Regions from separate parts of the Rhodoferax sp. GW822-FHT02D07 genome, predicted to be linked through region 2. Evidence: riboswitches for the same ligand, from Rfam matches in the RefSeq annotation. Region 2 holds a riboswitch; the other holds the start of a gene.

The links. A riboswitch is a leader RNA that binds a small molecule or an ion and turns the genes downstream of it on or off. The one in region 2 is predicted to bind thiamine pyrophosphate.
Region 1: it holds a riboswitch for thiamine pyrophosphate, as region 2 does, so the genes downstream of both, thiC (phosphomethylpyrimidine synthase ThiC) here and AC1RNN_RS14725 (thiamine ABC transporter substrate-binding protein) in region 2, are expected to answer to the same signal.

What each region holds. Positions count from the first base shown of each region.
Region 1 is NZ_JBXAOD010000007.1:166,498-174,009, reverse strand. It holds gene thiE (thiamine phosphate synthase) at 1-885, opposite strand, end outside; gene AC1RNN_RS16145 (thiazole synthase) at 962-1,849, opposite strand; gene thiS (sulfur carrier protein ThiS) at 1,852-2,079, opposite strand; gene AC1RNN_RS16135 (FAD-dependent oxidoreductase) at 2,076-3,113, opposite strand; gene thiC (phosphomethylpyrimidine synthase ThiC) at 3,126-5,027, opposite strand; TPP riboswitch at 5,111-5,211, opposite strand; gene aceK (bifunctional isocitrate dehydrogenase kinase/phosphatase) at 5,238-7,076, opposite strand; gene can (carbonate dehydratase) at 7,141-7,512, opposite strand, start outside.
Region 2 is NZ_JBXAOD010000006.1:149,379-156,890, reverse strand. It holds gene AC1RNN_RS14730 (ABC transporter permease) at 1-781, opposite strand, end outside; gene AC1RNN_RS14725 (thiamine ABC transporter substrate-binding protein) at 798-1,829, opposite strand; TPP riboswitch at 1,890-1,983, opposite strand; gene AC1RNN_RS14720 (DUF2269 family protein) at 2,025-2,501, opposite strand; gene AC1RNN_RS14715 (DoxX-like family protein) at 2,498-2,863, opposite strand; gene AC1RNN_RS14710 (saccharopine dehydrogenase family protein) at 2,867-3,973, opposite strand; gene AC1RNN_RS14705 (DUF1501 domain-containing protein) at 3,970-5,442, opposite strand; gene AC1RNN_RS14700 (DUF1800 domain-containing protein) at 5,457-7,298, opposite strand; gene AC1RNN_RS14695 (ABC transporter permease) at 7,394-7,512, shown strand, end outside.

The DNA.
Region 1 (7,512 bases), on a different contig from region 2:
GTCGACCACGGCGTAGACGCCCAGGGCCGGATTGCTCAGATCCGGGAAGGCAGATTGCGCGCCGGGTTGTGCCTGCAGCCAGGGCAGGTTCTCCATGTGCTGCGCGAAATCCGGTAGCGCCTGCACTGGCCCAGCCCCCTGCCCTGCGGCATAGGCGTGGCGCAGCGCATGCGTGGTCGCCATCTTGGCCAGCACCACGGCATCGGCCACGCAGTAGCCGCTGGCCAGCGCGGCCGCCGCCGTGGAGGCAAAGGTGCAGCCGGTGCCATGGTGGTGTTGCGTGTCCACGCGCGGCAGGCTGAGCCAGCCGCTGGCTTGCGGGCTGCTAAACCAATCGCTGGCCAAACCGCCGTCTTTGGTATCGTCCCCGCCAGTGATGACCACGGAGGGCAGGCCCTCATCACGAGCCTGCCCCACGCGCAGGCCCAAGTGCTCGGCCTCCGCACGATTGGGCGTCACCAATGTGGCGCGCGGCAGCAGGTCTTGCACATAGGCCTGCACCAGCCCATCGCCCGCAAAACTGGCACCCGTGGTGGAACCCAGCACCGGGTCCACCACCAGCGCCACGGCGTGCCCTTGCGCACGCAAACGATCCACCCACTGGCAGAGCACGCGCAGGTTGTCCACGCTGCCGAGCAGGCCAGTCTTGATGGCCTGCGGCGGCATGTCCTGCGCCAGCGCTGCCAGCTGCGCATCCAGCAGGTCGGCACTGACGGGCTCCACGCGCGTGACAGCCACGGAGTTTTGCGCGGTGATGGCGGCCACCGCCGTGCAGCCGTGCACGCCAAAGGCTTGCAGCGCCTTGAGATCGGCCTGCAGGCCGGCGCCAGCGCCCGAATCGGAGCCGGCGATGCTCCAGACCACAGGGCGGGTGCCAGCATTCACCGGGCGCACTTCAGTGCTTAAAGTGCTTCTAGCCCTCGTAGGTAGTGCGCGAGCAGCTTCTTTTTTCATAGCAACCTCACAGCAAAATGGGATGACCCGCCACCGGCGTGGAAGCCACGGCCATGTCCTGGCGGGCCATGACGCCAGCTTCGAACGCGAGGCGGCCGGACTCGATACCCAGCTTGAACGCGCGCGCCATGCGTACCGGGTCCACCGCGTGGGCCACGGCGCTGTTGAGTAGCACGGCGTCCAGCCCCAGCTCCATGGCCTGCACCGCGTCGGCTGGCGAGCCTATGCCCGCGTCCACGATGAGCGGCACACCCGGCAGGCGCGCGCGCAGCGTGCGCAGCGCGCCGGGGTTCACCAGTCCCTGGCCCGAGCCGATGGGTGCGCCCCAGGGCATGAGGATGTTGCAGCCAGCGTCGAGCAGGCGCTGGCAGCTGACCAGGTCGTCCATGCAGTAGGGGAACACTTCGAAGCCGTCCTTCACCAGTTGCGTGGCGGCGGTCAGCAGTTCAAACGGATCGGGTTGCAGGGTGTGGGCGTCGCCCACCACTTCGAGCTTGATCCAGGTGGTGTCGAACAGTTCGCGCGCCATGTGGGCCAGGGTGATGGCTTCGCGGGCGGTGTGGCAGCCGGCGGTGTTGGGGAGCAAGTGGGCGCCGGTCGCCCGGATCAGCGCGAAGAAGTCACCCGCCTCGGCACCGTGGGCGAGCTGGCGGCGCAGGCCCATGGTGACGACCTGGGCGCCAGAGGCGGCGATGGCGTCTTGCAGTATTTGCGGCGAGGGGTACGCGGCGGTGCCGAGGAAGAAGCGACTGGTCAAAGTCCGGCCACCTATTTTCCAAGTGGTGGGGAGACTGGGAGTCAGCACGTTCTGCTCCGTGTCCCCCGCCCGCTGCGCGGGCTCCTCCTTTACCTGCGCAGAACGCACTGCCTCCCAGTCTCTTTGGTGTTCGGTCATGGTTAACCTCCTTCGATGGGTTGGAAGGTGAGGATGGTGTCGCCCTCGGCTAGCGGTTGCTGGGCGCGCAGGCTGCGGGGGACGAAGTTGCCGTTGACGGCGGTGGCCAGTGCAGCAGGCAGCACACCGCGTGCGTCTACCCAGGCTTGCAGCGTGGTGGCCTCGGTGGTTTCCGGTGTGCCGTTTACCACCACGGTGATGGTGGGAGAGATCGTGTCAGTGGCGTTCATGGCGATAGCTCTTGCAAGGCCTGCTCTACCAAGGCGGGCGCGATGAGCCAGCCGTGGCGGAAGAGGCCGTTGATGACAGTGATGCCCGGCGCGTGGCGCAGTGCGGGCAGGTTGTCGGGCAGTGCGGGGCGCAGGTTGATTTCGGTGTGGACCAGGCGCGCTTCGGCCAGCGCGGGGATGGCGCTATGCGCGGCGCTCAGCAGTTCGACGGTGCTGCGCAGGGACACGGGGGAACGGTCCTCGCTTTCGATCTCGCTGGCGCCCACGACGATGACATCGCCGGGGCGCGGCACCAGGTAGACCGAATGGCGCGGATGCAGCAGGCGCACCGGGCGTTGCAGCGGCACGCCGGGCGCATGCAACCAGAACACCTCACCCCGCACCCCGCGCACGGGCACAGCCGGCTTGGCGCCCACGCCGCGCACGTCGAACACATGGTCGAACGCGTGGGGCTGGCCATTGGCAACCAGGGCGCCGGCTGCGGTTTCGCGCACGGTGCTGCCCCAGTGCCATTCCACGCCTTGCGCCGTGGCCTGCGCAGCCAAAGCTTGCAGCGCCTGCACCGGGTGGATCTGACCCTCGCTGGGCAGCAGCCAGGCCAGGGCCGGGCCGCTGATGGCCGGCTCCAGGTCGCGCAGTTGTTCCGGGGGCAAGGGCTGCGGTTGGTAAGGCGCATCGGCCTTGGCCTGCAGCAGGCCCACCACGCGCTGGGCCGCGCCCGCATCACTGCGGTGCGCCAGCAGCAGGCTGCCTTGCATGCGCAGGTCCACGGACTGCACCAGCCCCCGCACGATTTGCGGCCAGAGTGCGCAGGAGCGCAGGCCCAACGCAAATACCTCGGACCCGGCGCGTTCCAGCTCGGCCACAGGGCTGAGCATGCCCGCAGCCGTCCAGCCCGCGGCCTGTGCGCCAGACTCGGCGCGTGGCCCGGGGCCATCGGCTGGGTCAAAGACCTGCACCGCATGGCCCGCGCGGCTGAGCTGCACGGCCAGCAGCCGCCCCAGCACGCCGGCGCCGGCAATGCCTATGCGCATCGCAGCCATCGCTCAGGCCTTGCGGTCTTCGGTCTTGGCCCGCACGGGGTTGATGGGAATGTAGATTTCCCCGCCCACCTTCTTGAACTCGTCGGACATCACTTCCATGCCCGACTGCAGCGCCTGTTCCTCGCTCACGCCCAGGTTCTTGGCATAGTCGCGCACTTCCTGCGTGATCTTCATGCTGCAGAACTTGGGGCCGCACATGGAGCAGAAATGCGCCACCTTGGCCGAGTCCTTGGGCAGGGTTTCATCGTGAAAGTTGCGTGCGGTGTCCGGGTCCAGCGAGAGGTTGAACTGGTCCATCCAGCGGAATTCGAAGCGAGCCTTGGACAGCGCATCGTCGCGCGCCCGCACGCCGGGGTGGCCCTTGGCTACGTCGGCCACGTGGGCGGCGATCTTGTATGTGATGATGCCGGTCTTCACGTCTTCGCGGTCCGGCAAGCCCAGGTGCTCCTTGGGTGTCACGTAGCACAGCATGGCCGTGCCGAACCAACCGATCATGGCCGCGCCAATACCGCTGGTGATGTGGTCGTAGCCCGGTGCAATGTCGGTGGTCAGCGGCCCGAGCGTATAGAACGGGGCTTCGCCACAATGCTTGAGCTGCTCGGTCATATTGGCCTGCACCATGTGCATGGGCACGTGGCCGGGGCCTTCGATCATCACCTGCACGTCCTGCTGCCAGGCCTTGTGCGTCAGCTCGCCCAACGTGCGCAGCTCGGCAAACTGCGCTTCGTCATTCGCATCTGCGCCGCTGCCGGGCCGCAGGCCATCGCCCAGCGAGTAGCTCACGTCATATGCCTTCATGATCTCGGTCATCTCGTCGAAGTGCGTGTACAAGAAGTTTTCTTTGTGGTGGGCAATGCACCACTTGGCCATGATGGAGCCGCCGCGCGAGACGATGCCCGTCACGCGATTGGCCGTCAGGTGGATGAAGGGCAGGCGCACACCGGCGTGCACGGTGAAGTAGTCCACACCCTGCTCCGCTTGCTCGATCAGCGTGTCGCGGAAGATCTCCCAGGTCAGGTCTTCGGCAATGCCGCCCACTTTCTCCAGTGCCTGGTAAATCGGCACCGTGCCGATGGGCACGGGGCTGTTGCGCACGATCCAGTCGCGCGTGGTGTGGATGTTTTTGCCGGTGGACAAATCCATCACGGTGTCTGCGCCCCAGCGGATGGACCAGACCAGTTTTTCCACTTCCTCTTCAATGCTGGAGGTGACCGCCGAGTTGCCGATGTTGGCGTTGATCTTCACCAGAAAGTTGCGGCCAATGGCCATGGGTTCCAGCTCGGTGTGGTTGATGTTGGCCGGGATGATGGCGCGACCGCGTGCCACCTCGTCGCGCACAAACTCGGGCGTCACCACCTTGGGGATGCTGGCGCCAAAGCTGTTGCCGGCCAGGCGCGCTTCGCGCTCGGCATTGCCCAGGTACTGCGCCTGCCATTCCAGGTTCTGGTTCTCGCGCAGGGCCACGTACTCCATCTCTGGGGTGACGATGCCTTTGCGGGCGTAGTGCATCTGCGTGACGTTGGCACCGCTGCGCGCGCGGCGCGGCTGACGCTGCAGGCCAGCAGCCTGGGCGCGCAATGCTGCCAGCGCATCAGTCTCGCCGTTCTTCAGGCCATCGTCCAACGCAAAGGGCTTGCGGCCAGAGTACAACTCGGTATCACCGCGGCCGTCCACCCAGCCCTGGCGCACCAGCGGCAGGCCCTGGCGCACGTCGATGTCGGCGCGCGGATCGGTATAGGGGCCGGAGGTGTCGTAGACCGTGATGGCCTCGCCATTGCTCTGCAGGATTTCGCGCAAGGGCACCTGGATGTCAGGGCGGCTGCCTTGCAGATAGCGTTTCGTGGAAGCGGGAAGCGGTTCGCGCGTGAGGCGAATGAACTGGGCGAGTTTGTCGGGGGCGTTCACGGGGTTCTCCGGTTAGGCCCGAAGACAAAGAAGACACGGCCCCGCAAACTGATGAGAAAAGACGCCGCCCGGACGGCATTCGGCCGTCGGCTGCGCTGCACTTCTTACGCTGGTATGAACCAGATCAAGTTCGCGGGTTCGGTATCCATCTCAGCGCCACCATGGCGCACCCCGGGCAGGGCGGAGTGTACGCCAAACCGGTTTGCAACCTCAATCGCGCGGGAAGCGCTTGCCCTTCTCGTAGGGAAACACATCGTGCACATAGCCCGCCGCGATGCGCTCCTTCTGCGTCTGCCAGAAGGCAGGGTCTAGCAGGTTGGCGTGGTACTGCATGAAGACTTCGCGCACCAGCGGATTGCCCAACAAAAAGGGCGCGAAGGTTTCGGGGAACACATCGTGCGGACCGACGCGGTACCAGATCTCGCCGGACATTTCCTCTTCTTCGTTGCGCGGCTCGGGCACCTTGCGGAAGTTGCAGGCGGTGAGGTATTCGATCTCGTCGTAGTCGTAGAACACGACCTGGCTGTTGCGGGTGATGCCGAAGTTCTTCCACAGCATGTCGCCTGGGAAGATGTTGGCGGCCACCATGTCCTTGATGGCGTAGCCGTAGTCGATGACGGCGCGCGTAATCTGTTCCCGCGCGCGCTGTGCGGCCGGGCTGGTGTTGGTCGGGTCGGCGCCGCCAGCATCAAACGCCTCTTGCAGGTACATATTGAGCGGGATCATGCGCCGCTCGATGTAGAGGTGTTTGATGACCACCTCGGTCTGCCCATCGCCATCGCGGTCACTGATCTCGAACTGACTGGACGCGTGCGCCTGCAGCTCGGCAATCAGCGCGTCGCTGAAGCGCTCGCGCGGGAAGGCCACGTCGCCGTAGTCCAGCGTGTCGGCCATGCGGCCCACGCGGTCGTGCTGCTTCACCAGTTGGTACTTGCCCTTGACCTGCTCGCGCGTGGTGTCCTTTTGGTGCGGGAAGTGGTCCTTGATGACCTTGAACACGTACGGGTAGCTGGGCAGGTCAAACACCAGCATGACCATGCCCTTGATGCCTGCGGCAATGCGGAACTGGTCCGTGCTGTGCTGCAGGTGGTGCAGAAAGTCACGGTAGAACAGCGTCTTGCCCTGCTTGGCCAGTCCAAGCGCGTTGTAGAGCTCGTTGCGGGGCTTGCGCGGCATCATGCTGCGCAAGAACTGCACGTAAGCGCTGGGGATCTCCATGTCCACCATGAAGTAGGCCCGCGCAAAGCTGAACAGACGCAGAAGGTCGTCTTCGCCAAACAGCGCGGCGTCGATGCGCAGGCCACCGCGGCTGTGCAACACGGGCAGCGCAAAGCCGTGCTCGACAAACCCATTGATGAGCTTGCCAATGATGTAGCAACCCTTATTGCGGAAGAACAGGCCGGTGAGCACCTGCACCTGGAAGTTGGCGCGCAGCTTCACTTCGCCCAGCTGCGCGCGCATGACGCCGGCTACGCGCTGTGCGTCGCGCGCCAGGTCTTCAAAGGGCACGCGCAGATCGAAGTCCTGCACCATGCGCAGCAGCTGTTCCGGCAGGTCGTCCTGCGTGGGGTAGTAGCCGCGGTAGGTGGGGCGATGGCCTGCCCCGTCCCGGGGGCGACCGGTGGAGGCCAGGTTCTCGATGTACTCGGTGCTGACCGCGGGACGCACAAAGATGTAGTCGTTGCGGAAGTAGCTGCTGTGCAGGATCTTGGTGGTGACCGAGTTGAAGAAGGTCTCGGCCAGCTCGGGCTGGTGGTGGTCCACCAGCAGCCCGATATAGTGCAGCTTGATCTGCTGCCAGACCTCGGCAGCCTGCTCGCCGGCCTTGAACTCCCGCTCCAGCCGCCGGGAGCATTCCTTCACGCGCAGGTCATAAAACTCGATGCGCTCACGCTGGGCGCGCTGCTGGCCATGCCAATCTGCTACCTCGAATCGGTGCTTGGCGCGCGCACTCTCGGTGCGGAAGAGCTGGTAGTGTCGGTTGAAGCCGTCGAGCATCGCACGGGCGATGTCGTTGGCGATCGAAGAGTCAAGCCGCGCGGGGAACATGGCGTCAGCGCGCTATGATTTCAATAGCTGCTGGCGCATACTCCACAAGGGCCAGAGGCAATTTTTACCGTGGATGGCGCGGCATGAGGCGCACACCGGAGATGGCTTCGCGGTACAGCAGAGCCAGATCGTCTTCGCGCCCCACGGTCATATGCAGGTCCTGAACCAGGCCATCGTGCACGCCGTACACCCAGCCGTGCAGCGTCACCTCTTGCCCGGCGGCCCAGGCGTCTTGCAGCACCGTGCTTTGCGCCACATTCACCACTTGCTCAATGGCATTGAGCTCGCACAGTGCGGCTGCCTTGCCGTGTTCAGGAATGACGTCCAGGATGTCACGGTGACGGTCCCGCACATCCTGGATGTGGCGCAGCCAGTTGTCGGCCAAACCGATGCGCGCGCCCTCCAGCGCAGCCTGAACACCCGAGCAGCCGTAGTG
Region 2 (7,512 bases):
CGGCGTAGGCCAGCGCCACCAGCGCGGTCAGCAGCAGCATCCATACTGCCAACACACCGGCCTGTTGCAGCTGCAGCTCGTGCGCCACCAGGGTGTAAATCTCCACCTCGGCCGTGGCGTAGTCTTGCCCACCCAGCACCAGCGCCAGGCCAAAGCCGGCAAAGCAGTAAAGAAACACCAGGCACAGCGCCGAGGCCAGCCAGGGCGCAATGGCCGGCCATTCCACGCGCCAGAAGGCACGCCAGGGAGTTGCGCCCAGCGTGCGCGCCGCGGCCACGCGCGAGGCGCTCACCTGCCCCAGCGCATCGGTGCCCGCACGCACCACCACGCAGAGGTTGAAAAACAGATTGCCGTAGAGCAGCAGCCAGGGCGTGCCATGCAGGTCCGGCCCGCCCAGGTGCACCAGCAGGCCCTGCGGCCCCAACAGCGCCAACACGCCCATGGCGGCCACCAGCGTGGGCACCACAAAGGGCAGCATGAGGCCACGCAGGATCAGCGTGCGGCCGGGGAAATCAAAGCGCGCCAGTACCCAGGCCATGGGCAGACCCAGCACCAAGGCAGCAACGCAGGTAATGCTGGCCTGCCAGAAGGACCAGGCCATGCGCCAGCGCAAATACGGATCCAACCAGGGCATGAACAAGGTGGCAAGCCCCGCCTCCCCGCGACCGCCTTCCACCAGCAGCCGCATAGCAGGCGCCACCAGCACCACCAGCAAAAATGCCAGCGGAAGCATTGCCAAGGCCCAGCCCGCCCGGGGCTGCGCCGGGTCGCGGTGGCGCATGGTCAAACCTGGTGGATTACTTCAGCACCACCTTGGTCCAGCGTGCCACCCAATCGGCGCCCTTGGCGGCGATGTCGGCATCACTGGGCGCATGGAAGGCCGCAGGCTCGGGCGCGAACTTGAAAGCGTCGGACCGGGCCACACCGGGCTCTGTGGGGTACATCCACATCTCGGTCTGCATACCCTGCTGCACGGCGGCAGAGCGCATGAATTCGACAAACTTCTCGGCCGCTGCGCGCTCCTTGCCGCCCTTGACCAGCGCCACACCTTCGACCTGGCGGAACACGGAACCGGGCAGGCTCAGCGAGCCCGTGGGTGGCTCGGCCAGCTTGGTCTTGGCGTAGAACACCTCGGCCGCCGGGCTGGTGGCGTAGCTCACCACGATGGGGTGCTTGCCGCCGTTCTGGCTGAACTCGGTGTAGTAGGCCTCGCTCCAGCCCTTGGCCACCTTCAGACCGTTGGCGCGCAGCTTGGCCCAGAAGTCAAAGGCCTTGTCTTCGCCCATGGCACCAATGGTGGCCAATAGGAACGCATAGCCGGGGCTGCTGGTGGCAGGGTTTTGCACGACGAGCAATTTGGCGTACGCAGGCTGGGTCAGGTCGTCCAGCGCCTTGGGTACGGCCACACCATTCTTGGCAAACCAGGCCTTGTCATAGTTCAGCGTCACATAGCCGTAGTCCACCGGCACCAGCGGTGCGGGCAACTCGGCAACCGGCTTGCGGCTGGCGGCAGCGCCGGCATAGCTGTCCAGCACGTCGGCCGCCAGGGCCTTGGGCGCCAGCGCGTTGTCGATGCCGTAGACCACGTCGGCAATCGGGTTGGCCTTGGTGAGGATGAGCTTGTTGAGCATCTCGCCCGCATCACCGGCCTTGGTGATGCGCAGCTTCACATCGTTGTCTTTTTCAAACTGCGCCAGCAGGGGCTTGGGCACGGTGAAAGAACTGTGGGTCAGCACACGCAGGTCGGCCGCGTGCGCAGCGGTCAGGCCGGCGGTCAGCAGGGCCGCGCCCAGCGTGGTTTTCAGAAACGAAAAAATCCCGTGTTGCATGGTGTGCTCACTTTCAATGCGCCAGCCACAGGTCGCATCAAAAACCGGCACCCGCAAGGCGGGATTGGCCTCTCACACTTCCTACGCTGGCATAACCCAGATCAGGTACATGGGGTATTTCTCAGTCCTGTGACGGACACCCCCGGTGGAAGTGTGGATTGTAGGCTTTTGCGCCTGTGGGCCGCCTGCGCCGGCCTATGCCCACAAGGCCGGCTTGGCCACCATCAGGTAGAACACCGCCAGCATGGCGATGAACGCGGGGTAGCCCAACGCCTCCCAGCGACGCGCGTACTGCCAGTACAGCGCTGGCAAAGGCTCGTTCTTGTCGTGTGCCGCCTTCGCCATATCGGCCATGCGCAGCTGCAGTGCCACCACGGGCGTCCAGCAGGCGCCGGTGAACAGGTAGAGAGCCACCGTCACCAGCAACCATGGTGTATGCCAGGGGTAGCCGGCCAGGTAGGCCATCCACAGCCCCGTGATGGGCTGGATCACCACGGCGGGCGAGGTGAACCAGGTGTCGGCCCGCACCACCAGGCGCGACACCACAGCCTGCGCCGCCACCACGCCACTGCGGTTGGCGTAGAAGAAGAAAAACGCCGTGCCAAACCCGGTGCCCACCAGCACCACGCTGGACAGGATGTGCACCCACTTCAAAAGCAAATACAGACTCACGGTGACCTCCGCATCAAGATCCACAACACCACCGCAATGGGGACGTTCTTGGTCAGCGGCCCCAACGGGTGCAGCCACAGGGCAGGCTGCATGAAGGTCGCCACCATCGTCATGCCCAGCATCGCCAACAAGGCCAGGCCATAGACGCGACGCACCGGCCACATAAACAAGAGCAACCCCAGCACAGCATCCACTGCCGCCCCGGCCCACACCAGCGCATCGGCCACTAGCCCATCCGTCACACCACTGGCCACCAGCAGTGCGCGGCTCTGACCATGCAGCTCCTCCACGCTAACCAGTGTGGTCGCCAGCCACACAAACACCAAGCTGTAGCGCAGCCAGCGGGATTCAGCATGTTCCATGGCTCAGCCCTCTTCCACCACATCCGTCACCATGCCCCATTTCGCGAACTCCGGGGCAAAGTCCTGCAGCGCATGCTGGCTTACGCAGGCACGGGCGCCGGGCTGCATCTGTTCACCGGCCGCGAGGCGGCGGGCCAGCAGGATGGCGGCCATGCAGGGGATTTCGGGGCCGTGGTCTTTGTCGGCGGCGATGTGCCAGGCACGCCTCACTGATACACCATCCGCGTTCACACCCGCCACGCGCACCACCATGCCGCCCAGGGCCGAACCCAGGGGATCGAATACCTTGGCACCTGCGTTGAGCAGCCGTGCCAGGGACGCCGGGTTCTTGAGCACGCCCCGTTGCCGCAGCCACGCCAGCACCGCAAACGCGCGCTGGGACAGGCCCACTTCCAGCGCCGCGCGGAACTCCACGCGGTCCTGCACCCGGTAATGCGCGGGGAACAGCGCCAGATCCGGGATGTCGCACACCGCACCCAGGCGTGGCCGCAGGCGCGCAAACTGCACGCGCTGCAGATCGGCCCAGCCGGCCCGGCTCTGCCAACGCCCATCGCGCCAAAGCTGAACTAACACCCCGCAGTAGCTGAGCACCGCCTCCAGCGTGGCCACCCCACGCGGAGCGGTTTGGGCGGGGGCAATGCAGATGTCGATGGTGTCGATGCGCTGCCAGTCGTGGCACAGGAAGTCCACCACGGCCGACGACAGGGCGGGCACCGTGCTGGCGCCCGTGATGGCGACCCGGTTTGCCGCCACAAAGGGCGCTTGCAAAGCCGCAGCAAAGTCGCAGACAAAGCGGCGGCCATCGGCCAGGTCGATGTAGTGCGCGCCCGCCTGCGCACAGGCCTGGGCCACAGCGTAGTCCTGCCCCTGGAAAGGGCCTGCGGTATGGATGAGCAGTTGCACACCATGGGCTTGCAGTGCGCGCACAAAGTGGGAACCCTGCCAGTCCACCGCCACGCCCAGGGCGTGGCAGTTCAGCGCGGTGGCAAAGGCCGAGGCCTTGTTCGCATCCCGTCCTGCCACCAGCAGGTCTATGGACGGATCGGCCGCGAGGGCCCGGGAAATGCGTGCACCAAAGTTGCCATACCCACCCAGCACCATCACCCTCATGCAGACGGTCCCATGAAGCCCAGGTCCAGCGGGTATGCGGAAGAACCGAACTGCCGCAGATTGGGCAAGATACCGCCCAACTGCTGGGGCTCCACGCCGAACCAGCGCGCCAGCGTGGCGGCGTACTGGTCGACCGAGGTGCTGGGCAACAGCCGGCCCTGGCCCACATGCCACTGGTCCTGCGGTGCATTGGTATTGCCCACGCTCACGGGCGGCGGTGCGCCATAGAAGGCTCGGCCCTTGACGGCGCCGCCCACGACGATGTGGTGACCACCCCAACCGTGGTCAGAGCCATCGCCGTTGGAGGTGAGCGTGCGGCCGAAGTCCGACGCGGTGAAGCTGGTCACGCTCTGGGCCACGCCCAGCTCCACCGTGGCCCGGTAGAAGGCTGCCATGGCCTCGCTCACGCGGCCCATCAGCACCGGCTGTTGGGCGATGAGGTTGTCGTGCAAGTCAAAACCGCCCAGCGACACCATGAAGACCTGGCGCTTGGCGCCCAGCAGGCTGCGCCCCTGGATCAGGCGCGCCACCATCTTGAGCTGGTCGGCCAGCGGGTTGTTGGCGGGGAATTCGGTGGCCAGCGGCGTGGCGCCATCCTTTTGGCTGCCGGCCAGCGCCGCAGCCACATGGACCTCGGCCTCGCGCGATCGCTGCATCACACGCACATATTCGTTCTCCAGTGGATGGCTACTGGCCTCCGAAATCATCTGGGACATCAAGTCCTTCACCGCCTTGGAGCCATACACCGCGCCGTCAGTCGCCGCGCGCACGCGCACCGCACCACCGGTACTGACCTGGTACTGCAGCGCCGAATCGCCCGAGAGGAAGACCGCATTGCCGGTGACCGACATGCAGGTGAAGAGAGACTTGGTATTGCCGTTGAGCGCCAGATCGCCCAGATGCCCGCCCCAGCCCACGGTGGAGCCCTCGGGCGATGATGATTGCCAGACCGATTGCTGGTCGTTGTGAGAAAACAGCTTGGGCGGTAGCGGGTAGGTCTTGCGGTCCGGGCTGTTGAACTGGGCGCGCGTGAGCGGCACCACCAAGGGCCCGACATTCAATTGCACGGCCGCCTGCCCAGCGTTGAACAGATCGGCCAGCCCCGCCATGGCGGGGTGCAGCGCGTATTGCCGCCCGTCAGCTAAGGGTTTGTGCGGCTTGAGCAGGGTGCGCTCCAGATCGGCGCGTGCCAGCGCTATGCCGCCGCCCGCGTCACCGACCCCGCCGCGTACGGTGGCGTACTGTGTGTAGCTGGTGGGGTCATAGGTGACCACGGTGTTGGCGTAATCGTTACCGCCATAGAGGAAGACGCAGACCAGGGCCTTGTAGTCGTTGGCGGTAGCAGCAGCGGCCTCACCCAGCGCAGCCAGGTTCAGGGCCGTAGGCAGCGCGGCGCCAGCCAGGGCGAGTTGGCCGCTGCGCTTGAGGAAGGCGCGGCGCGTGTGCAATGCGGTGTTGAGCAGGTGCATGGGGGGTGCCTCGCTTACTTCTGAACCAGGTACTGGGGGGCTGCCATGACCAGCAGCACGGCGGAGGCCACGCGGTCCAGGCGCTTGTCGGGCGGGCTGCTGGCCGTCAGCGGCGTGGCGTTGAGGGCCGCTTCCATGCGCGCCTGCAAGGCGATGGGCAACAGGCCCGCACACAGCAACAGGTTGAGCCGCGCCATCAGCGCCTTGCTGTCCTGCGCCATGGCCAGCTCGGCGCTGTAGCTGGCCTTGATGTCAAAGCCATTCTTGGGATTCTTGGAGTTGTTGATGTTGTTGGGCAGGTCCGGGTCGTTCACATAGATGCCGTTGCGGATCACGTTCTGCATGAAGTTCAGGTAGCCCGCCACACTGCTTTCGGTGACGATCTGGAACTCCGGGGCCGATGCGCCGTTGGCCGCCATCTGCGTGGCCGGTGGCACATAGCCGGGCCGGAAGAAATTGAACACCGAAGGTGAACGCAGCGGGCTTTGGCCGAGCTGGGTCGCCGGGTTGCTGAGGTCATTGATCTTCCAGCTGCCCTGCGCAGATGTGACACCAAAGGTGCGGCCCCATTGCACCAAGCGCAACATGGGTTCCCGCAGGCGGCCAAACTGGGCCTGCTGCAGGCCAGCCGGGTCGCGCGCCTCGTCATCCAGCAGGATGGCGGCAAACACCGCGCGCAAATCCCCGCGCACGCCCTGGCCGTTGTCGGCAAACACCGCCGAGATGCGCGCCACATAGGCCGGGCTGGGGTTGCTGGTGACTAGGCGCTGAATCATCTGCCGGCCAAAGAAGGGGCCTACGTTGGGATGGTTGAACAGCGTATCCAGCGCGATCTTGAGTGCGTCCGCGCCCGCCGTGTTGGCGGGAATGGTCACGCCCAGGAACTGCGCGGGCAGGTCAGAGTGCCGGTTGGCCGTGAACATCATGCGCTGGCGCGCAAACAGGGTGTTACCCACCTTGCGCTTGCCCTCGGGATCAAACGGGGTGACCACGTTCTGCCGCTGGTCAAAGTCATACCCCGTGAACACGCGCGCCAGTTGCGTCACATCGCTCTGCACATAGGTCTCGATGCGCTGGCCGTTGCTGCCCTTCTTCTCGGTGCCGTCCGGGTTGAGTTGCACCAGGCCGATGCTGAAGAGCTGCATCACCTCGCGCGCGTAGTTCTCGTCGGGCACGCGGCCGGTGGCGGGGTTTTCCTTCTGGTTGCCCTTGGTGTTGAGGTAGTGGCCCATGGCCGGGTTCAGCGATACCTCTTCGAGCAGGTCGCGGAAGTTGCCCAGCGCGTGGCGCACCAGCGTGTCCCAGTAGTGCGCCATGGCGTGGCTGCGCCAAGCAAAGTCCAGCCCCGTGAGCGAGACCACAAAAAACTCCGAGAGCGCCAGCGCCAGACGCTTGCGCACAGCGTCAGGCGCGGTCATGAGCTGGTTCCAGATCATGTAGTCGCCGGGGTAGAAGTGGTCGAAGTAGCGCGTGTCGTTGGCAATCTGGCCGTAGCCGCGCTCGTTGAGCCAATCCCAGCCCGTCTGGCCCAACGGCGCGTCGAACTGCTGTTCCAGCCAGCGCGCATAGCCCTGCCTTTGCACGGCGGCGATTTCCGCATCGGAGGCCGAGAACTGCGCCTGCAGCAGAAAGCGTGCGGCCTCCTGCGGGGTATGGGCACTGGCGTAATGCTGGTCGGGCCGCTGCAGTGGCAGCCCCCGCCCCAAACGTCCGCCGGGCGCTGCGCAGGCCGCCAGCAAGCTGGCAAGGCTTCCCAGCGCCGCTGCGCGAGCCCAAGATGGAGAATCGCCCCCCTCCGGCGTGGGGAATTGCGCAAGTGGGGGGGGGGTGGGGATTTCGCTGGTTTCTGGCGTCATAAAGATACCCAACGCAGCCGGTGGCTGCTCCGTGCACACATGGTAACCAGCCGATATGACGCGCCGCCCCCGCTTTGCGCTAGGCTAGGGCGGTGTTGATACCTTTGCTTACCACTTTCTCCTGGCAGGAGCTGCGCCACCATCCCTGGCGCAATGCGGCGGCCGTGGTGTCAGTCATGCTGGGTGTGGCGCTGGCCTTTGCGGTGCACCTGAT